DNA from 4 places in the Klebsiella sp. HN106 genome. Region 4 is predicted to be linked to each of the others. Evidence: predicted binding sites of a transcription regulator. Region 4 holds the regulator's gene; each other region holds the start of a gene.
The links. Region 4 encodes Fur, which represses iron uptake genes when iron is present. Its sites were predicted from a motif close to ATAATAATGAGAACNACTATCAA; they were not measured.

Region 1 (7,877 bases), on a different contig from region 4:
ACGGCGACATCCACTGCACCGCAATCCCGGCAGACATACGGATATGCGAAGGGTCGCCATAGTCCGGGATCCCTGCCGCCAGCGTCTGACCGGTATTTTGCCAGGTGGTACTCCATACCGTACCGGCATCGAGGAATAGCGACGTTCGCAGGCTGTCGGCATATTTGTCATTCACAAACGGCGTCGGCACAATAAATTCGCTGTTCAGGACCGCCATCGCGTTACCGCCAACCGCATCGGATGAAGAATCCAGCGGACAGGTGCTGTAGCTGCTTTCAGAACCATTACAACGATAATACGCTGCTTTTGGGCCAATCGTATTGGACGAAAATCCGCGAACCGACGACGATCCACCGGCATAAAAGTTATCGTAAAACGGCACCGATTTGCCGTTCAGCCCATCGGCATAGCCCGCACGCAGGTGCTCCATCCACACCCAGCTTTTGTTCTCGGTCAGCGGCATATACTGGGTGGTATCGAAAGTCACTTTGTAATAGCTGTTATCCGAACCGGGTACGGTAACCTTGGCGGTCAGGCTGCTTTTATTCCCCGCCCGGGGGAAGAAACCGCGATCCAGATTGTTATAGCTCCAGCCAACGCTGGCAAAATAGTCATTGGCGCTATAGGTCGCACCGCTATCGCCATCTTTGGTGACAACGTCAGGATAGATGCCCCGCGAGTTAAGATAGCTCCAGGTGGTGAGCTCCGGGTCCATATTGGTCAGGCGGTTATGGACATAGTCCAGGCCCAGGTTAAGAGCGTTATTCTCGCTAATCGGGAATCCCAGCGTACTGCCGACGCCGTAGCTTTGCTGGTTGTAACTCCCGGAATCGGCATCCGAGGCGTCGTAGCTGTTGTAGAAGATTTTACCGCCGAGGCTAACGCCATCCACGGTGAAGTAAGGGTTTGTCGCTCCCAGCTCAAGATAGGACTGGTAACTGTTGCGCGTGCCGTTGAAGCTGACGCTATTACCGGTTCCCAGCCAGTTATCCTGGGTGACGCCGAGCTGGTAGCTCACGCCGCTATCGGTGCCGAAGCCCAGACCCACGTTAAAGGAGCCGGTATTGCGCTCCTTCACCTTATAGACCACGTCCACCTGATCCTGGCTACCGCTTACCGGAACAATCTGCTTGTCGACAGTTTCGAAAAATCCTGTACGATCCAGCCGCGTTTTTCCCTGCTCGACCTTCTCATCATTCAGCCACGCACCTTCCATCTGGCGCATTTCGCGACGCAGCACCGCATCACGGGAAGTATCGTTACCCTGAAAGCGAATCTGGCGTACCGAATAACGGCGTCCGGCATCGACACTGATATGCAAAATGACGCTTTTTTCCGCATCATTAATATCCGATGTGGTGTTCACCTGCGGCCAGGCATAGCCGTATTTTCCCAGCAGCGTCTTAATACTGTTCTCGACTGCCGTGATTTCCGCACCGCTATACCATTTCCCCGCTAAAGGCTTCACCAGCGCCTCAATTTCCTGATTATGCTGCGCCATATCGCCGGTCACCATCGTACTGGCGACTTTATAACGAGCACCTTCGGCAATATTAATGGTGATATATAGCGATTTTTTATCCGGCGTAATACTCACCTGGCTTGAATTTATGCTAAAACGCGCATAGCCGCGATCGAGATAATAGCTACGAAGGGTTTCAAGATCCGCCGCCATCTTTTGCTTTTGATATTTCTTATCGCCAATCACGTTCCACCACGGAACGCTGTCACGTAGCTGCAGCTGATCCAATAATGTTTCTTCACTAAAAGCCTTGTTGCCAATAATATTTATTTGCGCAATTTTCGCCGAGACCCCCTCCTGAAAGACAAACTTTAAATCAACGCGGTTACGCGGCAGCGGGGTGACGACGGCATGAACCTGAGCGCTGTATTTTCCTGTACTGTAATAGAAATCCTGTAATCCTTTTTCTATTTCCGTAAGGGTATTGCGATCCAGCGCGCTGCCTTCTTCAATGCCGCTGGCGGCCAGGTTCTCTTTCAGGGCATCGTCCTTAACGGATTTATTGCCGGAAAAACTGATTTTAGCGATGGTAGGCCGCTCTTTTACCTGTACTACCAGCGTGCTGCCATCGCGCAGGATCTGTACGTTGTCAAAATTGCCGCTGGCATACAGGGCGCGGACCGAGTCGCTGATATCCTCATTAGAAACCTCTTCTCCTGTATGAACAGGCATGCTCAGTAGCGCGGCGCCGACGGTAACGCGCTGTAGACCCTCGAAACGAATGTCATCAACCGTATATGAAGTTGATGCATAGAGCGTTAAAGGGGAAATCAATAGACCGGCGATGATACTCGTTTTTTTTAGCATGAAGGTGTCGTCTAGAAGATATTTAGCAATAGCAGATACCTGCCGGGAATAATGCTGTTCATTGCACCAGACAGTTGCTGACGCAATCTTAAATAACCTGAACGAGGCGCAGAATTGCACGCAATTATGACGAGAAAATGGAGAAAATATGGATACGAGAGAATATTGAAAAAAATATTTTTCTACGGAACCTTCCCTCTTGAGCCTGGTCAGATAAGCATTTCCTCATAACATCGAAACTCTATAGTTTTTGTTTTTTTAACTAAAAAAACAAAAAGCCCCCTTTCTCATTGGTTGAAAGGGGGAAAAGATCTTGTTAGGAATGATGCTCTCTGGGATAAACCAGGAACAGGGAGAAATTAACGCATAATCCCGTAGATAAAATGAAGAGATATTGAATAAATTATGCAGCCAGATTTCTATAGTAATGAAATGGGTAGACATTATGCCGCGAAATGAAATTCAGCGTTCAGTGCTTAACGAACTGGTGCAATGGATAAAAAACAATCTTGCAAAGAAGCTCACGATGCAGGCGCTAAGCCGCTTTTCCGGCTACTCCGAATGGCATCTCTTTCGCCTGTTTCGCCACTATTTTAACATGTCGCCGATGGCGTATATCCGCCAGCAGCGAATGCAACTATCCCTTAATTTATTGCAGATCAACCCGCCTTTCCGCATCGTTGATATTTGTCTGATGGCTGGTTATGAAGATATCAGCGCCTTTAACCGAACCTTTAAGAGGTATTATACGATGACACCAACGCAGTTTCGCAGAAGCCTGAACCTGACCTGATAGAGGATCCCCCTCCTCCGCATTGCTGCGGTTGGGAATGGAAGGGGGAAGAGGAACTACTTTAGAATGGAAATGGCAGGATGCCACCGTTAACCGTTTCCGGGATCAAGCAGATCCGATTAACAGGATTCATTGTAGGCTGCTAAGTTGAATTAATTGTGTAGAGGCCGTGGAGATTTTGTCATAATTTATATCACTGGTTTTTCCCGGCATAAAAAATAACAAGCCGGAATAGTTCATTATTCCGGCGGATGTTTGAATCGTTAATCAGAAATGCGTATTCACGCTGACATAAAACGTCCGCCCCGATTCATTATAAGTTTCCGCGCCTGCACCATACAGATAAGCGCCGGTCGTCGAATTTCCCGTCGTCTGCGCGTTACCGGCACGGTAGTGGCGAATATCGAACAGGTTGTCCACTCCGCTGGTCAGGCTCAGGTTTTTATTCACATCCCAGGTCGCGCTAAGACCGACAATGCTGTACGGGCTCACTTCGTTCAGCTCGCTGCCGGAAACAGACTCGCCTTTATAATTGAAGCGTTTAGGTTTCTGGCGGCCATACCAGGTGAACGTGCTCTGCAGCGAAAGATCGTCGCGTGCCTGCCAGCTCAGGGTAGAGTTCAGCGTAAACTGCGGGATCACCGACAGGCGATCGCCGGTGGTCTTATTCTTACTCTGCAGCATCCACGTCAGGTTGTTGCTCCAGTTGACCGTTTCGCTTACCGGGAGATTCAGCGAGCCCTCCAGCCCTTCAACCAGCGCCTTCGGTACGTTTTCCCATTGGTAAATATTGGTGGTGCCGTTGCTGGCCGTCCCCACCGCCGAGTAGCCCGATTCAATCTTGTTATGGTAATCGTTACGGAAGTAAGTCAGCCCGGCCTGATAGCCATTGTGCTTATACTCAAGGCCAATCTCTTTATTGACGCTGGTTTCCGCCTTCAGATCGCTATTCCCCATCAGGTAACAGGCTGAGCTACTGGCATAGCAACCCTGGCCGTTGCTGTAGAGGATATAGTTCGGGTTAAGCTGATAAAGGTTCGGCGCTTTATAGGCGCGGGCGATCCCCAGCTTCAGCGTCCAGTCATCCGCCAGCCCCTGCGAGAGATTCAGCGATGGGCTCCAGTTATTACCGACGATGCTGTGATGATCGAAGCGCAGAGCGGGCGTCAGCATAGTGCTATCGGTCAGCTCGATATTGTCTTCGGTAAACAGCGAGAAGATCTCGGCGCTGGAATAAGGACTACGACCGGTTGCCGAAACGCCGTCAATGGAGCCATAAGAGAGTGACTGGGTAGTCGACACGCCATCCTTCATCCGCTGCTGGTTCCACTCGGTACCCAGCGTCAGATTCTGCTCAAATCCCAGGGTAAACGGAATATTGACCTCGCTGTGCAGCAGCACATCCGACAGGTCGATATCGGAGAATTCGCTGCTGGAGAAGATCCCTTCCGTTCCGCCCGCCAGCCCCTCGTTCATGCGCGAGTTACGGGTGTGCTCATACTGCGCCCAGGTATTGCTGGTCACGCCGTTATCCCAGCCGCCGGTCCACGTCACGCCGTAAGTCTGACGATAGAGACGGTTAGTCTCTTTACCGTACATACTTTTCACCAACGTGCTGGTGTTAGTATTCTGGGTATCCCCTGCATACAGGTTGCCCTGGCGGCTGTAGCCGGTTTCAAACTCCAGCGCCTGCATTGGCGCAAACTCCCAGCGCAGCTTGCCGTGAATATCTTTATTCACTACCCCTTCGCGTCCTGCAGGATACGATCCCGCATAGCTACCGGTTCGCGCTGCTTCATGACCGGAATTAATATCCTGGGCATCGGCCTGCGTTTTGCTCAGATTTCCCCATAAATTAAAGCTGACCTCATCCGATAGCGGGCCGTTGAGGCTAAAGTTTGTCCGTTTCGTCGCGCCCTCTTTACGGTGCTGAGGCGCGTTCATATAGGTATTCCATGAACCATGCCACTCGCTGGTGGCCGGTTTAGTGACGATATTGACCACTCCGCCCATCGCGCCGTTACCGTAGCGGGCCGCAGCAGGGCCGCGAATGACGTCGATATGGTCGATCATTTCCGCCGGCACCCAGCTGGTATCACCGCGGGTATCGCGGTCGCCGCGCCAGCCATAGCGCACGGAATTACGGCTGGTCACCGGTTTACCATCCACCAGAATCAGGGTGTTCTCCGGCCCCATGCCGCGGATATCGACCTGGCGGTTATTGCCGCGCTGCCCGCTGGTAGAGTTACCGGTGAGGTTGACGCCGGGCTGGGTACGAATCAGCTCGGAGACATCGCGCGCGGGCGGATGTTTACGGATTTCTTCGGCGGTGATGGTGGATACTCCGGGGGCTTGCAGCGTTTGCGCCGCCGCGGTGACCACCATGGTTTCATCGTCATTTACCGCAGTCGTTTCAGATTTCTTCGTATCGTCTGGAGTCGTGCCATCAGCGGCCTGCGCTGGCAGCATCCCTCCCCAGATGGCCATCGGGATCAGCGCGGCCAGCGAGTAGTGTGAACTGTGTTTCATGGAATATGCCCTGTTTTCTTTTTTGCTGTCGGGGCACGCCTTCTTCTTCCGTCAGATAAACAACGGCAATGACTTCCCTGCATAGAGCAACATCTCTTTTTGGCGTAGTCAGGCCCTCCCGCTTAAATAGCGAGATAGCAATCATAATGGGTGGCCAAAATAGATTTATTACTCTGGCAAAAACGAAGAAATAAACGCGCCACGCTATTCTTTGATAGCCTTTGCCGAACAGCAGTAATAGGATTATTGTGCCACACAACGTTATTAGAAATGAGATTTATTATCAAGTCGATAATCATTTATCGCATGAATGTTTTTATTTAATGTAATAAAAACAAAAAGATATAAATAGCAGAAGCGCATTTAGCAGGAATAGAAATTAAAAAAATGAATAACATCCACATTAAAAAAGCATAATTCAACCATATTGCCTCCACAATTAATTAGAGATTTATAGTTTTATAATCTCGCCAAAAATACCGAGCATGCTAATTAATAAAATAATTAAAATAACCGGCTAACCGATTCTCACACTTGTTCGCGGACATGCTAACGGCCAGAAATTGACTAAAATAAGACCATCCCCCTGCGGAGCACCGCGCCATGAACACTTCGTCGTTCTATCGATACCTTGTCGGCTGGCTGGCATGCTTTGCCGCGCTACTGTGCCTCACATCCGGTTACGCGGCTACAGAGAACAAACTATCAGAACCAGCGGAACGCGACGCCCTGGAAGTCAACGTTGACGATATGCTACAGCCATGGAGGGGAGATTTACCGGGTATGCTCGACCGGCGAACCATTCGCGTATTAACCCCCTTCAGCAAAACTTTTTTCTTTATCAATAAAGGCACCCAGCGCGGCGCGACTCACGATATATTTATGGAGTTTGAACGCAGTCTCAATCAAAGCCTGGCGAAAGAGAAAAAGCTCAAGCATCGTCACCTTAAAGTGCGGATCATCTTTGTTCCGGTGGCCCGTGACCAGCTCATCAGCGCGCTTAACGCAGGAAAAGGGGATATTATTGCCGCCAACCTGACGATCACGCCTGAGCGTCAGCAGGAGATGACCTTTACTGCACCGCTCTATTCTCACGTTCAGGAGCTGCTTCTTTCTGGTCCCGGCTCTCCCAAAGTGGACAATCTACAGCAGCTTTCCGGTAAAACGGTCTTCGTCCGCACCTCATCCAGCTATTACGCGAGCCTGGTCGCGCTCAACGCACGCTTTGCGCAGCAATCGCTGCCCCCCATCACCATCGAACCGGCGCCCGAAGCGCTGGAAGATGAGGATCTGATAGAGATGCTCAGCGCGGGCCTGATCCCATTGATCGTGGTCGACCGCCACAAGGCCCTGTTCTGGAAACAGGTCTTCCCCAGGATTCAGGTTCATCAGAACATTGTTCTGCGCGACGAAGGTAATATCGGCTGGGCGGTACGTAACAATAGCCCGCAGCTGCTGGCCCTGCTTAATGCGTTCATCAATAAGAATCGCCAGGGCAGCAGGCTGGGTAATACGATACTGCTGCGCTACCTGAAGGATGCCAGCTACGTTAAAAACGCGGCGGGGCAAAAAGAACGGCGTAAATTTCTGGCCATGGTGGAGATCTTTCGCAAATATGGCGATCGCTACGATGTTGACTGGCTGCTGATGGCCGCTCAGGGGTATCAGGAATCGCGGCTTAATCAGTCGGTGCGTAGCCACGTCGGCGCCATTGGCGTTATGCAGGTCATGCCGAGCACCGGTAAGGAGCTCAACGTCGGCGATATTAAGCAGCTCGACCCCAATATTCATGCGGGGGTGAAATACATGCGCTGGATGATAGACCGCTACTATGGCGATGAACCGATGACCCAGCTTGATAAGGCGCTATTCTCGTTCGCCTCTTATAACGCGGGCCCCGGGCGCATTGCCCGGCTACGGGCGGATACTAAAAGGCGCGGTTTTGACCCGAACGTGTGGTTTGGCAACGTTGAGTATCTGGCCGCCGAGAAAATCGGCTCCGAGACCGTAAGCTATGTCAGCAATATCTATAAGTACTACATTGCTTACCGGCTGATCGTGGATGAAATGGCGCGTAAGCAGCAGGCGACGGCGGCTTCTAAAAATCAGGTCGCGTCGGCAGTAAATCCGACAGCCACACCTGCCACACCTGCCACACCTGCCACACCTGCCACACCTGCCACACCTGCCACACCTGCCACACCTGCCACACAGTGAATTAATGCA
Region 2 (7,877 bases), on a different contig from region 4:
ATTTTGGGCAGCATCACCTCTACCAGCGTCAGTCTGTCTGAGGCGACGCTGCTATTCATCGCTTCTCTCAGCTCATGCGTGCGAGTCACGCGCCAGCATCGGGACGGGACATCGGGAGCAAAAGCATCAGGCAGACGATTCCAGTCCCAGAGCGCAATATCGTTATACCGCTGCTCGGGGCCGTGAATCGCGCGCTCCACCGTATAGCCTTCGTTATTGAGCAACAGAATCAGCGGACGTTGCTTATCCCTGAGCATCGATCCCAGTTCCTGAATAGTTAACTGCGCTGCGCCATCGCCGACAATCAGCACGACCCTTCTGTCCGCCGCTGCTATTTGCGCCCCGTAGGCTGCCGGAAGGGTGAAACCTATCGATCCCCATAGCGGCTGGACAATCAGCGTTGCGTCAGTGGGCAGCTTAAGCGCGGCGGCGCCAAAAGCCGCGGTTCCCTGATCGGCAAGAATAATGTCTCCCGGGCGGAGCTGTTCCTGCACCGTACTCCAGAAGTTTTTCTGCGTCAGGCTTCCTTCAGGCGCGCCGCTCACCCCGGGCGCCTGAATATTCGGCGGCACCCATTCCCCCGCCAGACTTGCGGAGAGCTCGATGACTATTTCGAGCGCCTTATCCATCGGAACCCGGCTGAACCAATGGTCGCCTACCCGAACGGCAAACGGCTGGATTTCAATCGTTTTTTCCTGCGGCAGATGCTGGGTAAAGCCCGCGGTAATGGTGTCGGTAAAACGGGTGCCGATACAAATAATGGTGTCAGCGTTTTCAATGGCCTCGCGGGTTTCCTCTGCGCTCGCAATCCCGCTGTAAGTGCCAACAAAACCGCTTTGTTGCTCATCAAAAAGCCCTTTGCCCATTAACATCGTGGCGCAGGAGACGGGCACGCTGGCGACCCATTTTCTGAGAACATTTTGTAGCCCATAGCGCTGAGCAAGAAAATCAGCCAGCAGCGATACGCGACGACGACTTCTGAGCATCCGCTCCGCGTGCTCTCGGAGTCCCGCCAGCTGGTTCTCATCGGCAGGCAGACTCGGAATAAGCAAAGGATGTGCAGGGGGTGTCGCTTTTGCCTTCGCCACATCGGCAGGCAGCATCAAATAACCGGGGCGATGATGGGTGAGCATCTCGCAGAGTACGCGGTCGATTTCATGGCAGGCATTTCCCGCCGCCAGTACCGCCTGAGAGCAGGTAATCTGCTCGCTCATGCGCGAGAAGTGGCTGAAATCACCGTCGCCCAGCGTATGGTGCAGCAGCTCGCCGCGCTGCTGCGCGCCGGTTGAGGGGGCGCCGACAATATGCAGAACCGGAACATGTTCGGCGTAGCTGCCGGCAATACCGTTAAGCGCGCTCAGTTCGCCGACGCCGTAGGTGGTCAACAGCGCGCCTGCGCCTTTGATACGCGCATAGCCATCAGCGGCGTAGGCCGCGTTGAGCTCGTTAGCGCAACCTACCCACCCTAAATTCTGCTGCGCAATAACGCTATCGAGAAACTGTAAATTGTAATCACCAGGTACGCCAAACAAGCGGTCTATGCCGCAATCTACGAGACGATCCAGCAGATAATCGCCAATGGTATAAGTCGGTTGCATATCCTTACTCTCCTCTCGTGCAGGTAAGTTGAGTATTGAATAAGCAGTTGCGCTGTCCAGATTGCACTCAACAAAGACGGTGGAAAGCAAAATTTACGCGTTCCGGGAGTATACTCGCCGGCAAACATTCTTTAGTGTAAACGTATACACAACCCTGTTTTAAGTGCGGAGGAAGTATGGTTTACCAGGCAAACACCACGCGATATCAAACGATGGAATACCGCCGTTGCGGTCATAGCGGGCTAAAGCTACCGGCAATTTCTCTTGGGCTTTGGCATAATTTCGGCGACGAAACGCGGGTGGAAACCAGCCGTCAGCTTCTGCGTCACGCATTCGATCTCGGCATCACCCATTTCGACCTGGCCAACAACTACGGGCCACCGCCGGGTTCCGCGGAGAGCAATTTTGGTCGCATCCTGAAAGAGGACTTCTTGCCCTATCGCGATGAACTGATTATCTCCAGTAAAGCCGGTTACACCATGTGGGACGGCCCCTATGGCGACTGGGGCTCACGCAAATATCTGATTGCCAGCCTCGACCAAAGCCTTAAACGAATGGGCCTCGACTATGTCGATATTTTCTACCACCACCGTCCCGATCCTGAAACGCCGCTGCAGGAAACCATGCGCGCGCTGGACCATCTCGTCCGCCAGGGGAAGGCTCTGTACGTTGGATTATCGAATTATCCTCTCGAACAGGCCCGGGAAGCCGTCAATATTCTTAACGAGCTGGGCACACCGTGTCTGATTCATCAGCCTAAATATTCCATGTTCGAACGCTGGGTCGAGGGGGGTTTACTCGATTTCCTGCAGAGCGCAGGGGTGGGAAGTATAGCGTTTTCACCGCTTGCCGGCGGCCAGTTAACTAACCGTTATCTGCATGGCATTCCGGCGGATTCCCGCGCCGCCAGCGGCAGTCAATTCCTGCAACCGGATCAGCTTACCGAAAGCAAACTGGAAAAGATTCGTCAACTTGACGCAGTGGCCGAAGCCCGCGGGCAGAAGCTCTCGCAGATGGCCCTGGCCTGGGTGCTGCGCGACGAGAAAGTGACTTCGGTATTGATTGGCGCCAGCAAAACCACGCAGCTCGACGATGCGATTGGCATGCTGGGAAACCGCCGTTTCACCGCCGAAGAACAGGCAACGATTGACGCAATCCTTGCGGTGTAAATTCATTTTTACTTTAGCAAAAAGTGCTCTCACTGGCGATTTAGGAGTTCCTCCGATGCGACGGGGCTTTACTGCCCCGTAATATCGGGTTAACAGGCCGACAACGGCCCCGATCGTGAAGGAGAAGAGTATGTTCAGGTCACTGATTTTGGCTGCAGTGCTTCTGGCTTCAGCGCCATTGGTCGCTAACGCTGGTGAAATCACCCTGTTGCCATCAATAAAATTACAAATTGGCGATCGCGACAATTATGGTAACTACTGGGACGGTGGCGGCTGGCGCGACCGTGATTACTGGCGTAAACACTATGAATGGCGCGATAACCGCTGGCGTCGTCACGATAACGGCTGGCATCGCGGCTGGGATAAAGGTAAAGCCTACGAACGCGGCTATCGCGAAGGCTGGAAAGATCGCGACGACCGACGCGGCGGCTGGGGACGAGGCCATGGCGGCCGCGGCCATGGTCACGGGCATCATTAATCGCAAAAGGGAGCCATCCGGCTCCCTTTTTAATTACCTGCTTAACCGACCAGCGTTCCAACAATCAGCCAGCCGTTGAGCACCACAACCACCGCGACAATCGCCCACCCCAGCACTTTCACCCACCGGGAATTAACCAGATCCCCCATCAGCCGCGCATTGCTGGTAAAGATGAGCAGCGGCACCAGCGCCAGGGCGATACCGAAGCTCAGCAAGACCTGGCTCATCACCAGAATACGCGTCGGATCAAGCCCCATCAAAATCACAATGAATGAAGGCAGCATGGTAATGGCCCGACGAAACCACAGCGGGATATGAAAGCGAATAAAACCCTGCATTACGACCTGCCCCGCCAGGGTGCCTACAACCGTGGAGGATAAACCGGCGGCGACCAGGCTCAGCCCAAAGATGGTGGCTGCCGCGTGGCTCAACAACGGCTCCAGCGTCAGATAGGCCTGATCGAGATCGGCAACGCCGGTGTGACCATTGAAATGGAAGGCCGCGGCGGCGGTCGCCATCATGGCCAGGTTAACAAAACCTGCGATTGTCATAGCGATGGCAACATCCCAGCGCGTGGCGTTATAGCGCTCTTTGCGCGTCCCCCCGTGCAGGTGCTGAGTGAGCGACGAGTGTAAATAGATAACATGCGGCATGATGGTCGCCCCCAATACCCCGGCGGCAAGGAATACCGCTTCGCTGGTTGGCAGAGACGGTACGAGCATGCCTTTCGCCAGCGGCGCCAGCGCCGGCTGGGAGAAGATAAGTTCAACGACATAAGCCGCCGCAACAAACAGCAGCAGTCCGCCGATGACTTTTTCCAGCGGTTTTTGTCCGCGGCGCTGTAGCATCAGGATCAGGAACGTCGCGATCCCCGTCAATACCGCGCCCTGCAGCAATGACACGCCGAGCACCAGCTTAAATCCAATGGCTGCGCCAATAAACTCTGCAAGGTCGGTCGCCATAGCGATAATTTCCGCCTGCACCCAGTAAAACCACACCACCGGACGCGGGTAGTGGTCGCGAATTTGCTCTGCCAGATTTTTACCGGTAGCGATACCCAGCTTCGCCGACATCACCTGAATCAGCATCGCCATCAGATTTGCCCACACGACCACCCATAGCAGTTGGTAGCCAAAGCTGGCGCCGGCCTGGATGTTAGTCGCGAAATTACCCGGATCGATATAGCCAATGGCAGCAATGAACGCAGGCCCCATCAGGGCGAGCTTAATCTTGCGCGCTGCGCGACCGCTGCTATTCTCAACGCGACTGTTTGTCATTTTCTGCCTCTGGAAATATAGCCTTTGCTATGTTTTATGCTATCAAAATGCGAATGATTATCAAGTTCATTTAGAGCGATGATAATGATTGCTGTGATAGGGGGGAACGATAGCAGGTCAGTAACTTAAAACCGGGGAACTGATAAATTCTCTTAATCAGTCATCAGAATAGTACAACAGCGCAACTTTTAAAACTTTTACGTAACATAACAAAAATGCATGGTTGATCACTATTTTTGCCATTAGTCACATATCCTTGCAATAGTGTGTGCTGGCTCTCGTTTTCTTTGCGCTTGTTACATAGAATGTGCACAGAAATTTAACCTGCCTCATATTTGGAGCAAATATGGACCGCGTCTTGCACTTTATTCTCGCGATCGTAGTGGTGGCTATTCTGGCCCTGTTGGTCAGCCACAACCGTAAGCAGATTCGTATTCGTTATGTCATTCAGCTGCTTGTCATTGAAGTGCTGCTGGCCTGGTTCTTCCTGAACTCTGACATTGGTCTGGGTTTTGTGAAGGGCTTCTCCGAGATGTTCGAAAAACTCCTCGGCTTTGCCAATGAAGGGACAAACTTTGTCTTCGGCAACATGAACGACAAAGGCCTGGCTTTCTTCTTCCTGAAAGTTCTGTGCCCTATCGTCTTCATTTCCGCGCTGATTGGTATTTTGCAGCATATTCGTATTCTGCCTATCGTCATTCGCGCGATCGGAACCGTACTGTCCAAAATCAACGGTATGGGCAAGCTGGAATCCTTTAACGCAGTCAGCTCGCTGATTCTGGGTCAGTCTGAAAACTTCATCGCGTATAAAGATATTCTTGGCAAAATGTCCCGCAACCGCATGTACACCATGGCTGCGACCGCGATGTCTACGGTATCCATGTCTATCGTAGGTGCGTACATGACCATGCTGCAGCCGAAATACGTTGTTGCGGCGCTGGTACTCAACATGTTCAGTACCTTTATCGTTCTGTCGCTGATTAACCCGTATCGCGTTGACGAAAGCGAAGAAAATCTGCAGATGTCTAATCTGCATGAAGGCCAAAGCTTCTTCGAAATGCTGGGTGAATATATCCTGGCGGGCTTTAAGGTGGCGATTATCGTGGCCGCCATGCTGATTGGCTTTATTGCCCTGATCTCTGCGCTGAACGCCCTGTTCGCCACCGTTACCGGTTGGTTTGGCTATAGCATCTCCTTCCAGGGGATCCTCGGCTATATCTTCTATCCGGTGGCGTGGATCATGGGCGTACCGGCAGGCGAAGCGCTGCAGGTAGGTAGTATTATGGCAACCAAGCTGGTTTCTAACGAATTCGTCGCCATGATGGATCTGCAGAAAGTGGCCGCCACGCTCTCACCGCGTGCGGAAGGTATCATCTCTATCTTCCTGGTCTCCTTCGCTAACTTCTCATCTATCGGCATTATCGCTGGCGCAATTAAAGGCCTGAACGAAGAGCAAGGTAACGTGGTTTCTCGCTTCGGCCTGAAGCTGGTTTACGGTTCCACTCTGGTGAGCGTGCTTTCTGCGTCTATCGCCGCGCTGGTACTGTAATCCCTCTTCGCTAGAGAGAAAGCCGGGCAAGTCCCGGCTTTTTTACGTCCGCAGCTCGCTCAGCGGCTGCGGTTTACCTACCAGATACCCCTGGAGGTAATCGACCCCTAGCTGAAGAAGTTTTTCCCGCTGCTCCGGCGTTTCAACGTATTCCGCCACCACCTTCATCTTTTTAACCTTAGCCATTTCGATAATCGATTTGACCATAATGGCGTCCAGCGGATCGGTTTCGATATCCCGCACGAAGCAACCGTCAATTTTTAAAATATCGGCCTGCAGGCTTTTCAGCCGCTCATAGTTAGCGTAGCCGGTGCCAAAATCATCGATAGCGATAGCGCAGCCGAATTCTCGCAGCTGCTGTATGTTATACATACTGGTTTCCACATCGGAAAACGCCTGCTCTTCGGTGACTTCAATCGTTATCGCCTCCGCCGACAGGTTATAGCGTTTAAAAAGCGAGATAATTTGCGTCGCGCTATCCTTTTGCATCAGCGTATAGGGCAGCAGATTCACGGAGAAGTGCTGCCCTTGATGGTGCCTGAGCGAGCTGAACAGCGTTTCCAGTACCTGCATATCAAAGCGCTGGCTCAGATTAAACTGCGCGATCGGCGGAATAAACTTATCGGGCGTAATGATGTTATTACCGCAGCGCATACGGCAAAGAACTTCATAGTATCCCTTTCCTGCGGCATCGCGGATGGGCTGGGCATACAGTACCAGACCGCGCTCATTAAGCGCCTGCTTAATCTGCGCCAGCAGCCGGACCTGTTCGCTTGTTTGATCGGAAATCTGTTCCTGAGCGGCGTCAAGCGCTAACACGCGACGAGCCGCGCCGGCCTGCTCCGATAGCCAGCTAAGCTGACCAAGCATCGGGTGAATATCCGATTCGGTACCGCTATAGCCTCCCCACGATGCGCCAAACTCGAGATCCAACGTCTGGTTGTTCCAGCTGAACTTCTTATGGTTAAGCGTGGAAACGATATGATTTAAACGCGCCTCAGGTTCAGGGCCGTTTAGCACCAGCAATAGCTCACTACCGGGAAGCTGAAAAATCCGCTCTCCCTGAGACAATAGCGGCTGTAGCTTACAGGCGATTTGCCGTTTGCTCTCAACCCTCATCATCATGCCGTAATGGCGGCTAAGGAAATCCAGATTCTGTATTCGCAGGCTGCTTATAGCAACCGCGGGGTTACGCTGCAGATGACTCTCCAGCGCACGCAAATTGGGCAAACCGGTTAGCGGATCTTCTTCCGCCTGGTCTCGCCATCTGAACTTCATTCTTTCACTGCGCGCGTAGATATCCGCCATATAAAACAGACAGATAGTGAAACAAATTAGCACCGAAAGCACAAATGACAGGGAATATTCAGTTTGTACCCCATGCAAAAAATTCTGGTTATAGGCCACGAGTAAAAATGCTGAAACGGACCACGAAATGCGAATCAGCGTATGCGCCAGACGACTAATACCAATAAAGTATAAAATGAAAATAAGAGGAACTAAATAACCAGCAATAAAAACAGAATCATAAGGCGTACATAGCACCAGTAATATTGCCGCCAGCGCTACAAACCAGTACAGCGTAAATACTCGCTGCTCGCGCACTTGCCATGAATGACAAAGATTGCGCCAGAATACTCGCGCATATCGCGGACTGATAATCATCCGCAACGGATAATAAAAGAAGGTCGTAAAAATTAACGCAGCGCTAATCAGGCTCTGTATATCGATAACGGTGTAGATAACCGACATATTGCCGAAATAGCTGGAAATCGCCAGCGGAAACGAAAAGAAGCGCCCCGCCAG
Region 3 (7,877 bases), on a different contig from region 4:
GGCCAATTTCGTTCAGGCCAGTCACGCAGTCAGCGCTGGCAAACTCCGCTGACTGCGCGGAAGTATTGGCCGTGACGGTGGTCAACATCAGGCTGGGTAGGGAAAAATTTCGTTTCATCGTCAGCTCCATTTCACATAGTCCTGAGGGCAGTCCGTTGCTAACGTTCTGCCAGGTTACAGCTGGCCGAACGTTATTATGCACAGGAGAACGTGAATGGGCGCAAAGCAGTGTAAAGCTCGCTTAAAGATTGACCGCTATTTACGGTACAAAATCGCCTGCGAATACCACTGGCCGGGAACCATGGTGTCATCAATCATAATGATGACGTAGTAATCCGCCTTAGCTGCTTCAGCTTTGACTTTTAGCGCAGCCTCGACATCCATCGGTGAGCCGTACTTTAAGACACTCACCGTGCCCATCTTCTGCAAGCCCATCGTCTGATTACGTTGGATCTCTTGCGGATGGTCGGTTGCTGGCGGCGGCGCTTCTGGCGTCCCTTGTAGCGCACTACAGCCGCTTAAAGCGATAGCCAATAGCCAGGGTATAAACCTACGCATAGCCATATCTCGTTTCCTGATAGTCATAGTGTAGTGGTAGCCTGAATCTCATTTCTGGGGAATGTTCCCAAATTGTTATCCGGTACGCGATTTTCGAATGAAAATATCGTGAAAGCGTAATCTGGTTCTCAAGATTATGAATCATGTGCGAACAAGAGACTCGAGTAATAACATAGCACCACACCACTATAGAGAAAGGAGACGGTAAATGATTGCACTAGAAATGCGTAACCTTGCGGGTGGGGAAGTTCTCCATGCGTGCCCGCACGGCGCTGCGGATTCACCGCTGCCTTGCATCGTCTTTTATCATGGATTTACCTCTTCTAAGCTAGTCTACAGCTACTTTGCCGTTGCTCTGGCAGAGGCCGGGTTTCGGGTCATTATGCCCGATGCGGCCGAACACGGTGCGCGCTATCAGGGAGATGAACAAGGGCGGATGCAGCGCTTCTGGCCGATCCTGATGCAAAATTTTGCTGAATTTCCGGCATTACAGGAGGCGATTCGTACGCAGGGATGGCTTGCTGACGACAGGCTGGCGGTTGCCGGAGCATCGATGGGCGGAATGACGGCGCTGGGGATAATGACCCATCATCCAGAGCTGAAAAGCGTTGCCTGCCTGATGGGGTCTGGCTATTTCAGTACGCTCTCGCAGAGGCTTTTCCCTTCGCCTTCATTTGATGCAACGCAGCTGGCGGATTGGGACGTCAGCCAGCAGCTGGCGACGCTTGCCAGTCGGCCGCTGCTGCTCTGGCACGGCGATGAAGATGATGTGGTGCCTCCGGAAGAGACCTTCCGTCTGCAGCAGGCGCTGCGGCAACATGAAATGACCGATAAGTTAACCTGCCTCTGGCAGAAGGGCGTCCGTCACCGCATTACGCCAGAGGCGTTAGCAGCGACGGTGGCGTTTTTTCAACGCCATCTTTAAACGCGAATCACCTGAACGCCCTGATCCTCAAGCTGCTTGAGGATCGCTTCATCCGCCTGTTTTCCGGTAATCACCAGGTCGATTTGCCCGGCCTGGCTAAACAGCATTCCGGCGCGTTCGCCAACTTTACTGCTGTCGACCAGTACCGCGAGTTTACCGACGACGTTAAGCATTTTTTGCTCCGCCATCGCTGTCAGCATATCGGTTTTATATAGCCCTTCGGCGGTGAGACCTTTGCCGCTGGTAAACATCCAGTGCCCGGCGTACAGGCTGTTTTCGCTGCCCTGCGGGCTCAGGGTGATGGAGTGGCTGCGGTTATACTGTCCGCCCATAATGATGACGCTGTCGTGTTCCTGATCGATCAGGTAATTGGCCAGCGGCAAATAGTTCGTGATGATCTGTACCGGTTTTCCGCACAGCTCTTGCCCAAGCAGGAAGGCGGTAGAGCCGCAGTTGATAACAATACTTTCGCCGGGGTTGACCAGTTGCGAAGCCGCACGTGCAATCCGCACTTTCTCGTCGTGGTTTTGCGCCTGGTGAATATTCATTGGTGACCAGCGCGGGCGCTGCTCGCTGATGGCTTCCGCGCCGTTGCGGACTTTTTTTAGTTTGCCGCTGTCGTCGAGCTTATTGATATCGCGCCGTGCCGTCGCCGGAGAAATTCCCAGTCGGGAAATCACCTGCTCCACGGTGACAAATCCCGTTTGTGCCAGCAAATCCAGTAAAATTTGATGTCTTTGCGCTTCCGTCATGAGCAAATCCGATTAAAAGTGATAAGCAAAGATGATATTTGAAATCAGGTGAAAATACTAATGCTGACGGGGATAATTTCCGGCGGGGGCTCCCGCCGGAGATGGCTTAGAGGAAGGACTTAAAGGGGAGGTCCGGTTCCATGGTGAAGCAATCGTCGAATCCGCGAGGATAGTGGTATTCGAAGTTGTCTTTATCCAGCGGCCAGGTGAACTTCCCGCCGACCTGCCAGATAAATGGCTTAAAGCCATACTTCAGGCGGTCTTTTTTCATTTCCCACAGAACGCGGATCTCCTGCGGATCGGCCTGGAAATTTGACCAGATATCGTGATGGAAAGGGATCACCACTTTGGTATTCAGCGCCTCGGCCATGCGCAGGATATCGGCGCTGGTCATTTTGTCGGTAATGCCGCGCGGGTTCTCGCCATAGGAGCCCAGAGCCACGTCGATTTGGTGCTCGTTCCCGTGCTTCGCGTAGTAGTTAGAGTAGTGAGAATCGCCGCTGTGGTACAGGTTGCCGCCCGGCGTTTTAAACAAGTAGTTCACCGCGCGCTGATCCATCCCATCCGGCAGCACGCCCGCGGCTTTTTGTTCTGCGGGTAAGGTGATCAGGGCGGTACGGTCAAAGGCGTCGAGCGCGTGGATTTCAATATCTTTGATTTTAACCACATCGCCCGGTTTCATCACTATGCAGCGTTCTTTCGGAACGCCCCAGCCCATCCACAGATCGACGCAGGTTTGCGGGCCGATAAACGGTACGTCTTCGGCGCAGTTCTGCATGACCGCGGCGGCCACGTTCACATCAATATGATCGTTATGATCGTGGGTAGACAGCACGGCGTCGATCTGGCGAATGGCGAACGGATCGAGGACAAACGGAGTGGTCCGCAGGTTTGGCTGGAGCTTCTTCACACCCGCCATGCGCTGCATCTGGTGGCCCGTTTTCATCAGCGGGTTGCCGTGGCTTTGCTTGCCGGTGCCGCACCAGAAGTCGACGCAGATATTGGCTCCGCCTTCGGATTTTAGCCAGATGCCCGTACAACCCAACCACCACATGGCAAAGGTGCCCGGCGCCACCTGCTCTTGCTCAATCTCTTCGTTCAGCCAGCTGCCCCATTCCGGAAAAGTGTTCAGGATCCATGATTCGCGGGTGATGGTTTGCACTTTACTCATTTATTTTCCCCTCACATATTATCAAAAGTAATCACATTGTGATTTGTTTTGAAGAATACTGGCATCGTTTGTTCAGGATTGCAATCCTGAATTTTGCCTGTTCTGGGGGCAATCCTAAGGGGTAAACGGAGGTTAAGACAGATTTTATGATATGGGTGGAATTATATTTTATTGATTTTAATGCATTATTTTTTATTTTATGAAAATGAGAATTAATACGATGGCGGATTGTGTGATTATTTGCGGCGTGCGTCACATTTAATCAAATATAATCTTGTTGTGATTATTTTTGATTATTAGAGTGATCCCAACAACAAACCCTGAGCGTAGCGTGCGTTCAGAGCGTCCACCTTCTGGAGTGTGTTATGGAGATTCTCTACCACATCTTTACCGTGTTCTTTAACCAGGTAATGACTAACGCCCCGCTACTGCTGGGGATTGTGACCTGCCTGGGCTATATCCTGCTGCGTAAAAGCGCCAGCGTTATTGTTAAAGGGACGATTAAAACCATTATCGGTTTTATGCTGTTGCAGGCTGGCTCCGGCATTCTGACCAGCACCTTTAAGCCGGTAGTGGCGAAAATGTCTGAGGTTTATGGCATTAACGGGGCTATCTCCGATACCTACGCATCAATGATGGCCACGATCGAACGCATGGGAGACGCCTACAGCTGGGTGGGCTATGCCGTGCTGTTAGCTCTGGCGTTGAATATTTGTTACGTCCTGCTGCGGCGTATTACCGGTATTCGCACCATCATGCTGACCGGGCACATCATGTTCCAGCAGGCTGGGTTGATTGCCGTCTCTTTTTACATCTTCGGCTACCCGATGTGGACGACCATCATCTGTACGGCGGTGCTGGTATCGCTCTATTGGGGCATTACCTCGAACATGATGTACAAGCCGACCCAGGAAGTGACTGACGGCTGCGGCTTCTCCATCGGTCACCAGCAGCAGTTCGCTTCATGGATTGCTTACAAGGTCGCTCCGTATCTGGGTAAAAAGGAGGAGAGCGTTGAAGATCTTAAGCTGCCGGGCTGGCTGAACATCTTTCACGACAACATCGTCTCCACGGCCATTGTGATGACTATTTTCTTCGGCGCGATCCTGCTCTCCTTCGGCATCGATACCGTACAGGCGATGGCGGGCAATACCCACTGGACGGTCTATATCCTGCAAACGGGCTTCTCGTTCGCCGTGGCTATTTTCATTATCACCCAGGGCGTGCGCATGTTCGTCGCCGAACTTTCCGAGGCGTTCAACGGTATCTCCCAGCGCCTGATTCCCGGCGCCGTGCTAGCCATTGACTGTGCGGCGATCTATAGCTTTGCGCCAAACGCCGTCGTCTGGGGCTTTATGTGGGGCACCATCGGCCAGCTGATCGCCGTCGGTATTCTGGTGGGCGTCGGCTCTTCCATTCTGATTATTCCGGGCTTTATCCCGATGTTCTTCTCGAACGCCACCATCGGCGTCTTTGCTAACCACTTTGGCGGCTGGCGCGCGGCGCTCAAGATTTGCCTGGTGATGGGAATGATTGAAATCTTTGGCTGCGTCTGGGCGGTGAAGCTGACCGGCATGAGCGCCTGGATGGGCATGGCGGACTGGTCAATTCTGGCGCCGCCGATGATGCAGGGCTTCGCCTCCATCGGTATCGCGTTTATGGCCGTCATCATCATTATTGCACTGGCTTATATGTTCTTCGCAGGGCGCACGCTGCGTGCTGAAGAGGACGCGGAAAAACAACTGGCAGATGCTTCTGCTCAATAAGGAGTTTTGACTATGACCGTACGTATTCTGGCTGTATGTGGCAACGGGCAAGGAAGTTCCATGATCATGAAGATGAAGGTGGACCAGTTTTTGACCCAGTCAAATATCGATCACACGGTGAACAGCTGCGCGGTGGGGGAATATAAAAGCGAACTAAACGGCGCGGACATTATCATCGCCTCCACCCATATCGCCGGTGAGATTAGCGTCTCCGGCAATAAATACGTGGTTGGGGTACGCAACATGCTCTCGCCAGCGGATTTTGGCCCAAAACTGCTGGAAGTGATCAAAGCGCACTTTCCGCAGGATGTGAAGTAAGGACGCCAAATGAAATTACGTGATTCGCTGGTGGAGAATAACTCCATCCTTTTACAGGCTGATGCCAGCACCTGGCAGGAAGCCGTCAAGCTGAGCGTTGATTTGCTGGTGAAAGCCGATGTGGTAGAGCCGCGCTACTACCAGGCCATTCTGGATGGCGTAGCTCAGCACGGCCCTTATTTTGTGATAGCTCCAGGCCTGGCGATGCCGCACGGTCGCCCGGAAGAGGGAGTCAAGAAAACTGGCTTTGCGCTGGTCACGCTGAAAACGCCGCTGGTTTTCAATCATGAGGATAACGACCCGGTCGACATCCTGATCACCATGGCGGCCGTGGATGCCAATACCCATCAGGAAGTGGGCATCATGCAGATCGTCAATCTGTTTGAAGACGAAGCCAATTTTGACCGTTTACGCGCCTGCCGCACCGCGCAGCAAGTGCTGGATTTAATTGATAACGCCACGGCGGCGGCCGTTTAAAAGGAAGAGAAAATGTCATTACCTATGTTGCAGGTTGCGCTCGATAATCAATCCATGTCTTCCGCGTATGAAACGACGCGCCTGATAGCCGATGAAGTGGACATTATTGAAGTCGGTACCATCCTTTGCGTGGCTGAAGGCGTTCGCGCCGTTCGCGACCTGAAGGCGCTCTATCCCAACAAAATCGTGCTGGCGGACGCTAAAATCGCCGATGCCGGTAAAATCCTCTCCCGCATGTGCTTTGAAGCCAACGCCGACTGGGTAACCGTGATCTGCTGTGCGGACATCAACACCACCAAAGGCGCGCTGGACGTGGCGAAAGAGTTCAACGGCGACGTTCAGATTGAACTGACCGGCTACTGGACCTGGGAGCAGGCGCAGGAGTGGCGCGAAGCGGGTATCCAGCAGGTAGTCTATCACCGTAGCCGCGACGCCCAGGCGGCCGGGGTGGCATGGGGCGAGGCGGATATTAACGCTATCAAACGCCTGTCCGATATGGGCTTTAAAGTCACCGTCACCGGCGGCCTGGCGCTGGAGGATTTGCCGCTGTTCCAGGGAATTCCGATCCACGTCTTTATCGCCGGGCGCAGCATTCGCGACGCCGCTTCGCCGGTGGAAGCCGCCCGGCAGTTCAAACGTTCTATCGCCCAACTGTGGGGCTAAGGAGCGGCTATGCTGTCGAAACATATTCCGCTCGGCATCTATGAAAAAGCGCTCCCCGCCGGGGAGTGCTGGCTGGAACGCCTGCAGCTGGCTAAGGCGCTCGGTTTTGATTTCGTCGAAATGTCGGTCGATGAAACTGACGCCCGCCTGGCCCGACTCGACTGGAGCCGGGAGCAGCGCTTCGCGCTGGTTAACGCGATTGCCGAAACCGGGGTGCGTGTGCCCTCAATGTGCCTGAGCGCCCATCGGCGCTTCCCGCTCGGTAGCGAAGACGACGCGGTACGGGCGCAGGGGCTGGAGATTATGCGCAAAGCCATTCAGCTGGCGCAGGATGTAGGCATTCGCGTTATTCAGCTGGCGGGTTACGACGTTTACTACCAGGAGGCCAACAACGAGACGCGCCGTCGTTTCCGTGACGGGCTAAAAGAGAGCGTTGAAATGGCCAGCCGCGCGCAGGTAACGCTGGCGATGGAAATCATGGACTATCCGCTGATGAACTCGATCAGCAAGGCGCTGGGCTATGCTCATTACCTGAATAATCCGTGGTTCCAGCTCTATCCGGACATCGGCAACCTTTCCGCCTGGGATAACGACGTGCAGATGGAGCTGCAGGCCGGTATGGGACATATCGTGGGGGTGCATGTAAAAGATACGAAACCCGGCGTATTTAAAAACGTGCCGTTCGGCGAAGGCGTCGTCGATTTTGAACGTTGTTTCGAAACGCTCAAGCAGACGGGCTACTGCGGCCCGTATCTAATTGAAATGTGGAGCGAAACGACCGACGATCCGGCCGCCGAGGTCGCGAAAGCACGCGATTGGGTGAAGGCGAGGATGGCCAGCGCCGGTCTGGTGGAGGCAGCATAATGCAAACGCTAAAACGGCAGGTATTTGAAGCCAATATGGATTTACCGCGCTACGGCCTGGTCACTTTTACCTGGGGTAACGTCAGCTCTATCGACCGCGAACGCGGGCTGGTGGCGATTAAGCCCAGCGGCGTCGCCTACGAGGTTATGAAAGCGGACGATATGGTGGTCGTGGATCTGGAGGGGAGAGTGGTCGACGGGCGGTATCGTCCCTCTTCCGATACCGCCACGCATCTGGCGCTGTATCGCCGCTACCCGAGTCTGGGGGGCGTGGTACATACTCATTCGACGCACGCAACGGCCTGGGCACAGGCGGGTCTGGCCATTCCCGCGCTGGGAACGACCCATGCGGACTACTTCTTTGGCGATATCCCCTGCACCCGG
Region 4 (7,877 bases):
CATGCCGGGCTGGGCCTTTGGCGCATCCTATGTCTATGCCTGGGATGCGAAGCCGGGCAGAATGTCCTCGCCTGATGCCTACTACAACCCAGATAAACGCCTGGAAGAGTCCGCCTATAGCCTGGACGCCATGTATACCGTTCAGGAAGGGCGCGCGAAGGGCACGCTGTTCAAACTCCACTTTACGCAATACGACAACCACTCTGATATCCCGAGCTGGAGCGGCGGTTACGGCAACATCTTCCAGGATGAGCGCGACGTGAAGTTCATGGTTATCGCACCGTTCACCATTTTCTGATGCCTGAGCGGCGGGCGTGAGCCTGCCGCAATATCCCGAGGTTATTTATGAAGAAGTTACTGCTTGTCGCTATTATGGCAACAGGCCTGGTTGCCTGTACGCAGTCGCCAGCGCCGAAAGAAGACTCAAAGTTGAGAGACGCCTACAGCGCCTGCATTACTAGCGCGGAGGGGAACCCGGATAAGCTTGAAGCCTGTCAGAGCGTACTGAACGTGCTTAAGCAAGAGAAACAGCACCAGCAGTTCGCCACCCAGGAAAGCGTGCGGGTGCTGGACTATCAACAGTGTATCCAGGCGCGCAAAACCGGTAACGATCAGGCCGTGCAGGCGCGCTGCGACCAGCTCTGGAAAGAGATCCGCAGCAACAATACGCCTCGTTAATCCAGGCGGAGACGGGCAAAGCGGGCGGAGCGTAAACTCCGCCCGCGGCTATTTTAGCGGGGTATTTCTGCTGGCTGATAGCTGCGGCTCAGGCGAGTAAAGAGCATGGCAGTTGCGGCAAGTCCGCATAGCGCAGCGCACATCAGCCACCAGCCCGGCGAGCTTTTATCCCCGGTGATCTCGACCAGCGCGGTGGAAATAGCCGGCGTCAGGCCGCCAAAGATAGCGGTGGCGAGGCTAAAGGCTAACGAAAAGCCCACGGTGCGGACGTAGACCGGCATCACTTCGGTCAGCGCCGCGACCATCGCGCCGTTATACATACCGAAGAAAAACGAGAACCAGAGCAGGACCAGCGTCATACGGGTAAAATCCGGCGCGGCGGTGAGCCAGTGCATCACCGGCCAGGTGGTAAACAGCGCCAGCAGGGTGATGCCCATCAGCACCGGACGACGGCCTATTCTGTCAGAAATTGCCCCGCCAATCGGTAACCAGATAAAGTTAGAGATGCCGACCAGCATGGTGACCAGCAGGCTATCGCGAGCGCTCAGATGCAGCACGGCTCTCCCGTAGGTTGGGGTATAAACGGTAATAAAGTAAAAAGTGGTCGTGGTCATCGCCACCAGTAAGGTGCCCGCCGAGATGATGCGCCAGTTTTTTACAATCGTGCTCAGGATTTCTCGGGTATCAGGACGATGTTTACGCTGCAGGAAAGCTTCGGTTTCCTGTAGCGAACGCCGCAGTACAAAAATCAGCGGAATGATCAGACAACCAATAAAGAAGGGGATACGCCAGCCCCATTCGGCGATCTCATCATGGCCAAGCGTTTCGTTTAGCGCGTAGCCAATCAGCGCCGCGACCACGATAGCCACCTGCTGGCTGGCGGATTGCCAGCTGGTATAGAACCCCTTTTTCCCCGGGGTGGCGATTTCCGACAGGTAGACCGACACGCCGCCGAGCTCTACGCCCGCCGAGAATCCCTGCAGCAGACGGCCGACTAATACCAGAATGGGGGCGAGAACGCCGATGGCGTGATAGCCGGGGACCAGTGCTATCAGCAGTGTCCCGCAGCCCATAATCGCCAGCGTCACCATCAGCCCTTTACGCCGCCCGATTCTGTCGATATAGGCCCCCAGCACTATCGCCCCGATAGGGCGCATCAGGAAGCCCGAACCAAACACGGCGAAGGTGAGCATTAACGCCGCAAACTCACTTTCCGCCGGAAAGAACGTTCTGGCGATGTAGGTGGCGTAAAAACCGAACAGAAAAAAGTCGAATTGCTCGAGAAAATTACCGCTGGTCACGCGGAGAATAGCGCCGAAGGTACCGGCGCGCGATGATGATTGCGTCATAGGGGTTGCTCTCCATTGTCTTTATCTTGTTTTTATAGAGGTAAGAGGAGCGGACTAGTCGCCTGCGACTGCCGCCTGTTTTCCGCGCCGTTTCTCAATTGCCCACTTGAGTAACGCCGCACACCGATAAAATCCGTGGGCAAATTTTCCGTATGGCAGGGTTAAAAACAGCGCCATCACAACGCCGAGATGAATGGCGAGCAGGACGCCCATCCACGAGGTATCGCGCCCTGCCAGCAGGGCCAGTCCGGTCAGGCTGGTTAAAAACAGCAGCAAAATAAAGCCGCGATCCATCGGTTTTTGCCGCGCATCGCCGTGCAGCGGCGAGCGGCGCAGGTTTAGCCATAGCAAACCCGCCGGGCCGACCAGCAGGCCGATACCGCCGAGCGTGCCCAGTACAACCGGTACGCTGAAGAACGGGTAGGGGGCTTCCCAGCCGGCGATATAGTGATAACCCGTAGCCACCACGGTGGCGGCGAAACAGAGCAGAAAACCGTAGAAGGTAAAGTGATGGAAACGGCGGCGCATCAGGGTAAACGCGTCATCAGCCTCGTTGCAGCCTTTACCGTGCCCGCCGTCGAGATACTTCAGCGTGAGCGCATTATGCGAGGCTGTAGCGATGTCGATAGCCTGAGGCTGACCCGGTGAAATCTCGCGCCAGAAGCGGATCACCCCGCTCATCAGTAACCCTATGGCCAGAATGAAGACCGAGCCAAACATCCAGGCCAGCAGGTTATGGGGAAATATCCGGTAAAAATCGCCGGCCAGCGGTGGATGAAGCAGCGAGCCATTGAGCCCCATCGCCAATAGCAAAAAGAGGATCAAACCGGCGACCAGCGCCAGCACCGTGGTCACGCCGGCCCGACGGTAAAGGCTGCTGAAAGCCGCGGGTTGGGCATAGTGCTGATAGGTTTCCAGGCGGACTTCCGCCATCGCTTTCGGGACATTAATGGCAAACTCGTGCGGCGGCGCATACTGGCAGGCATGCAGGCAGGCGCCGCAGTTGTGGCACAGGTTGGCCAGGTAGTTAATATCCGCTTTACCAAAAGCCAGGCGCTGAGTCATGGCCGGAAACACGGCGCAAAACCCTTCGCAATAGCGGCAGGCGTTACAGACCTGCATCACCCGTTCAACTTCCGCTTCCGGCTCGGTGATGATCTGCGCGTCGATAATCAACTTTTCAAGCGACTTCATGATGTATCTCCTGCTGTGCCGCACGGGCGGCCTGCTGGCCGGCAATGCGGCCGAACGTCGTACCAATCGACATGCCTACGCCGGCGGTATAGCCTTTGCCCAACACGTTGCCGGCCATCATTTCGCCAGCAACGAACAGGTTACGGCTGGGTTTGCCCGCAAAATGGACGGCGGCGCGTTCATTGACGTACAGTCCGAGGTAGGTGAAAGTGATCCCCGGGCGCAAGGCGTAACCGTAGTAAGGCGGCGAATCGATGGGCCGCGCCCAGTGGGTTTTCGGTGGGGTCAGGCCTGATGTTGCGCAGTTATCAAGGCAGGTATGATCGAACTGGCCCGGCACGCAGGCGGCGTTATAGTGCGCGATGGTTTGCGCCAGACGCGCCGCGTCCAGCCCCAGTTGGCGAGCCAGTTCTTCGATAGTATTGGCCTGGGCGCCGGGAAAAACCGGCGGCATAAAGTGACCGATCGCTTTGCTGTCGATAATTGAATAGCCGATTTGTCCCGGCTGGTGGGCGACCAGCCGCCCCCAGATGGCATAACGTTTGGGCCAGAAATCTTCCCCTTCATCATAAAAGCGCTCGGCGTCGCGGTTTACGACCACGCCCAGCGATACGCAGTCCACGCGGGTGCAGATCCCGCCATCATAGAGCGGTGCCCGGGCGTCTATGGCGACGCAGTGTGACTGCGAGGGATCGCCGATAACGTCAGCCCCGGCGTCGATCATATATTTCAGCAGCACGCCCTGGTTAAAGCGGGTTCCGCGGATGAGAAAGTTATCGGCTGGCCATTCGCCGCGATCGTTCTGTCCCCACGCTTCGCGCAGCCACTCGCGGTTAGACTCAAAGCCGCCGGCGGCGAGGACGCAGGTTTTTGCGGCAATCCTTTCTTCACCCGCCAGCGCGGCGACGAATTCGCCGTTATATAATTCGAGCGCCTGGACCGGGGTGTTGTAGCGGATCTGTACACCCATCTGCTCCGCGCTGCGGTAATAAGCATTTATAAGAGCCTTGCCGCCGCCCATGAAAAAGGCGTTGGTGCGGGCGACGTGCAGTGCGCCGGAGAGCGGCGGCTGAAAGTTAACTCCGTGCTGGCGCATCCAGTCCCGGCACTGTGATGAGGTACGGATCACCAGCCGCGCCAGCGCTTCGTTGGTATTACCCTCGGTGACGCGCAGCAGATCCTGCCAGTACTCTTCTTCCGGATAGCTGTCGACCAGCACATCCTGCGGAGCATCGTGCATACAGCGAAGGTTCCGCGTGTGCTGAGAGTTTCCGCCGCGCCATTCTTTCGGCGCGGCCTCCAGCAGCAGCACGGACGCGCCGGATTCCCGGGCGGTCAAGGCGGCGCATAGCGCAGCGTTGCCGCCGCCAATCACCAGTACATCCACCATTTTTGGCTCCATTACGGTTTGCTTTATTGTTAAATTTGTAATGGAAATGTATGCGCTCAGGGCGGCAGGACGCTATGGCGTATTGCTAAAGAGGGGTTTAGTGTGCGTAAAGGCTGGCGCCAGGCCAGCGGCCAGATTCGACCAGCTGACGCATGACTTTTGCCAGTATGACTCGCGCGGCGAGACCCGATGGGGTCAGTTCATCATCGGAAAGACTGACGAGAAAATTAGGCCGACTGAGTATCGGATTGTTGATGCCGATCACTCTCAGGGGCTCGCCGTCGAGATGAGAAATCGCTGCTCCCGGCTGCAAAGTGGCGCCGAGGCCGTCGCGCACGGCGCGCATCAGCAGGGCCAGACCGTCGATTTCAGCGACCACATCGACATTAAGCGCATGCTCCTGGCACATCGCCTCCAGCCTGCCGCGCAGCCCATGCCCCAGGCTTGGCATAATCAGCGGGACAGCGGAGAGCTGGTCCGGCGAGATGCTATCGTCGGGAAGGGGAGCCAGTACCTTATGGGTGCCAATCAGAAACAGACGCTCTTCAAGAATCGGCCTGGCGCTCCAGCGCACAAGCTTCTCCTTCTGGAACACGATCGCTAAATCGAGCTGACGGGTGTTGATCATGCGTTCAAGGTTGCCGGAGAGACTTTCTACCAGATGCAGGCGGACGTCGGCATAGCTTTCGCGCATCGCGTTGATAAAGGGTACGCCGAGCACAGAGGCGGTGCTGGGGGCCATGCCGACGCTGACGTGGCCAGATAGCCGCGCCTCGCGCGCAGCAAGAACCGCATCATCAGCGTGACGCAGCGCCAGCTGCGCCTGTGAATAGAAGGCGAGGCCAGCGCTGGTGGGCATTACACCGCGAGACGTCCGTTGTAGCAGGCGAATGGCGAGTTCATTTTCCAGGCGCGCCATTTGTTGGCTAAGCGCGGAGACGCCGATATTCAGGTCAAGCGCGGCGCGGCCCATACTGCCGGTTTCAATAATGCGCACAAAATAGCGTAGCTGGCGAAGCTCCATAAGCACTCCGTATAAAGCAGGATGCACCGACAGTAAACGTATTCAGGCGCGAGAGGAAGAGGCGGCAGATGGCGGGCAAAAAAAAGCCAACCCGCAGGCTGGCTTTGGCTGATAAACGATGCGGTGATTATTTCTCTACCGCGTCGTGGGCATGTTCATCTTCGCGGCAGTCGCCTTCTGCACAGTGGCCGTACAGGTACAGACTGTGGTTGGTGAGGCGAATACCGTGTCTGGCGGCAATCTCACGCTGGCGCGCTTCGATGGAATCATCGCTAAACTCGATCACTTTGCCGCAGTCCAGGCAAATCAGATGATCGTGATGGTGCTGCTGCGTCAGTTCAAAAACGGATTTACCGCCTTCGAAATTATGACGGGTGACGATACCGGCGTCGTCAAACTGGTTCAGTACGCGGTAGACGGTGGCCAGGCCAATCTCTTCACCCATATCAATCAGGCGTTTGTATAAGTCTTCCGCACTGACATGATGGTTATCCGGTCCTTGCAGCACTTCCAGGATTTTTAATCTCGGAAGCGTCACTTTCAGGCCAGCTTTCTTTAATGCGGTATTGTTGTCAGTCATGCGGAATCTGTCCTGTTGCTAAACGATCTACTTCCATCAGCGGAAGTAATACAGAGAATCACCCGATGTAATGCGTCTCATTATAGAACTGCCATGGTGAAATGAAAACTGCAAGCATCGGGCCTTGTATGCTGTCAAAAACGAGGCACTCGCTACAAAGTGCTTCACGCGACCCCGTTAAATCAGAGGACATTGTACAGATATGTGATTAAAAGTTAAAAACTTGTAGCTATAACTTTGATTGCTTTTATCTATCAATTCGGCGAAATATGGTGATTACGCCGTTTAGACTCAGGCATTCTTGATTTCTTCGAGGTGCAGCTCCTCGGAAATCTGTTTTACCCATTTTTCGACGCGTTCGTTAGTCAGTTCAGGCTGACGGTCTTCGTCGATAGCCAGACCGACAAAATGATCGTCATCGGCCAGGCCTTTAGAGGCTTCAAAATGGTAGCCAGCGGTCGGCCAATGGCCAACGATAGTTGCGCCGCGCGGTTCGATGATATCGCGAATGGTGCCCAGCGCATCGCAGAAGTATTCAGCATAGTCTTCCTGGTCGCCGCAGCCAAAGAGGGCTACCAGTTTGCCATTAAAATCGATCTCTTCCAGCGTCGGGAAGAAATCGTCCCAATCGCACTGGGCTTCACCGTAGTACCAGGTTGGGATGCCGAGCAGCAGGATATCGTGAGCTTCCAGATCCTCTTTGCTGCTTTTGGCAATGTCGTGAACATCAGCAACATCTTTACCAAGCTGCTTTTGAATCATTTTTGCAATATTTTCGGTGTTGCCGGTGTCGCTGCCAAAAAAGATGCCGATGATTGCCATGAGTAAAATAACCTCTTGAAACTTAATGATGTGGTAGTGGCGTAATGCCCGCAGATAGGGGCAATGATAGCAGAACTGAGAAGGGCGCGGAAACAGCAATCACGCCCAACTGCACACTCTGCTACATGAAAGCTTATTTTTTGAGGGTTTTAGGCTTTATCCTGGCCGCGCAGGGCTGCCAGCTGGGTCATCAGCATCTCTTCGATCAGATCGCTGCGGTTCATGTTACGGGCTTCGGCCAGCTCATTGAGCGCATCGACCGCATCGGCATTGAGCTTAAGCTCCACGCGCTTCAGGCCGCGGCTCTTGTCGCGTTTAAGCTGATTGCGTTTGTTGATGCGCAGCTGTTCATCGCGCGAAAGCGGATTCGTTTTCGGTCTTCCCGGCCGACGCTCAGTTGCGAACAAATCTAATGTCGTACGGTCCGTTTGTTCTTTTGCCATGATTCAGAGTGACTTCGGGGGAAACAAGCTATCGGGCATAGCCGACGCAGACAGCGCGCCATAATACATCAGGCGGCGGGCTGCGCCAACGGCCGCGGACATTAAGCCGCGCGGTCGAGTATATTTTAGGCAGTTACGCGGCGATAGAGGTCAAATAACGGCGAATGGCGCGGATCACAGCCTCCGGTTTTTCAGCATGCACCCAGTGTCCGGCGCCGGCGATAACGTGCGCCCGAGCTTCGGGAAACTGCGCCAGCAGCGCGTCACGACAGGCATCGGTCACGTAAGGGGAGTTGCCGCCGGGGATAAACTGCGCCGGATGCGGCCATGCCGGGACGGTTTGCCAGCCGACGATGTTGTCGTACTGCTCCCACAGCACCGGTACGTTAAAACGCCA

Region 1: a site for Fur is predicted at 5,916-5,938, ahead of ACSIPU_RS12425 (TonB-dependent siderophore receptor). Genes of this name have one in related genera too.
Region 2: a site for Fur is predicted at 4,564-4,586, ahead of ACSIPU_RS13580 (Nramp family divalent metal transporter). Genes of this name have one in related genera too.
Region 3: a site for Fur is predicted at 3,606-3,628, ahead of ulaG (L-ascorbate 6-phosphate lactonase). Genes of this name have one in related genera too.

Annotation. Positions count from the first base shown of each region.
Region 1 covers NZ_JBLURD010000003.1:300,318-308,194, forward strand. Annotated here, with positions in the region: gene bamA (outer membrane protein assembly factor BamA) at 1-2,329, opposite strand, end outside; gene ACSIPU_RS12420 (helix-turn-helix domain-containing protein) at 2,775-3,122, shown strand; gene ACSIPU_RS12425 (TonB-dependent siderophore receptor) at 3,390-5,651, opposite strand; gene ACSIPU_RS12430 (lytic transglycosylase F) at 6,255-7,868, shown strand.
Region 2 covers NZ_JBLURD010000004.1:189,991-197,867, reverse strand. Annotated here, with positions in the region: gene ACSIPU_RS13595 (alpha-keto acid decarboxylase family protein) at 1-1,598, opposite strand, end outside; gene mgrA (L-glyceraldehyde 3-phosphate reductase) at 1,775-2,767, shown strand; gene ACSIPU_RS13585 (DUF2502 domain-containing protein) at 2,898-3,245, shown strand; gene ACSIPU_RS13580 (Nramp family divalent metal transporter) at 3,287-4,522, opposite strand; gene ACSIPU_RS13575 (NupC/NupG family nucleoside CNT transporter) at 4,869-6,071, shown strand; gene ACSIPU_RS13570 (EAL domain-containing protein) at 6,114-7,877, opposite strand, start outside.
Region 3 covers NZ_JBLURD010000003.1:178,641-186,517, reverse strand. Annotated here, with positions in the region: gene yjfN (DUF1471 family protease activator YjfN) at 1-118, opposite strand, end outside; gene bsmA (biofilm peroxide resistance protein BsmA) at 256-564, opposite strand; gene yjfP (esterase) at 767-1,483, shown strand; gene ulaR (HTH-type transcriptional regulator UlaR) at 1,480-2,235, opposite strand; gene ulaG (L-ascorbate 6-phosphate lactonase) at 2,342-3,406, opposite strand; gene ulaA (PTS ascorbate transporter subunit IIC) at 3,772-5,172, shown strand; gene ulaB (PTS ascorbate transporter subunit IIB) at 5,185-5,490, shown strand; gene ulaC (PTS ascorbate transporter subunit IIA) at 5,500-5,967, shown strand; gene ulaD (3-keto-L-gulonate-6-phosphate decarboxylase UlaD) at 5,980-6,630, shown strand; gene ulaE (L-ribulose-5-phosphate 3-epimerase UlaE) at 6,640-7,494, shown strand; gene ACSIPU_RS11800 (L-ribulose-5-phosphate 4-epimerase) at 7,494-7,877, shown strand, end outside.
Region 4 covers NZ_JBLURD010000002.1:384,372-392,248, reverse strand. Annotated here, with positions in the region: gene chiP (chitoporin ChiP) at 1-298, shown strand, start outside; gene chiQ (ChiQ/YbfN family lipoprotein) at 346-678, shown strand; gene ACSIPU_RS08505 (MFS transporter) at 732-2,027, opposite strand; gene tcuB (tricarballylate utilization 4Fe-4S protein TcuB) at 2,082-3,221, opposite strand; gene tcuA (FAD-dependent tricarballylate dehydrogenase TcuA) at 3,208-4,611, opposite strand; gene tcuR (tricarballylate utilization LysR family transcriptional regulator TcuR) at 4,709-5,635, opposite strand; gene fur (ferric iron uptake transcriptional regulator) at 5,763-6,215, opposite strand; gene fldA (flavodoxin FldA) at 6,507-7,037, opposite strand; gene ybfE (LexA regulated protein) at 7,187-7,480, opposite strand; gene ybfF (esterase) at 7,614-7,877, opposite strand, start outside.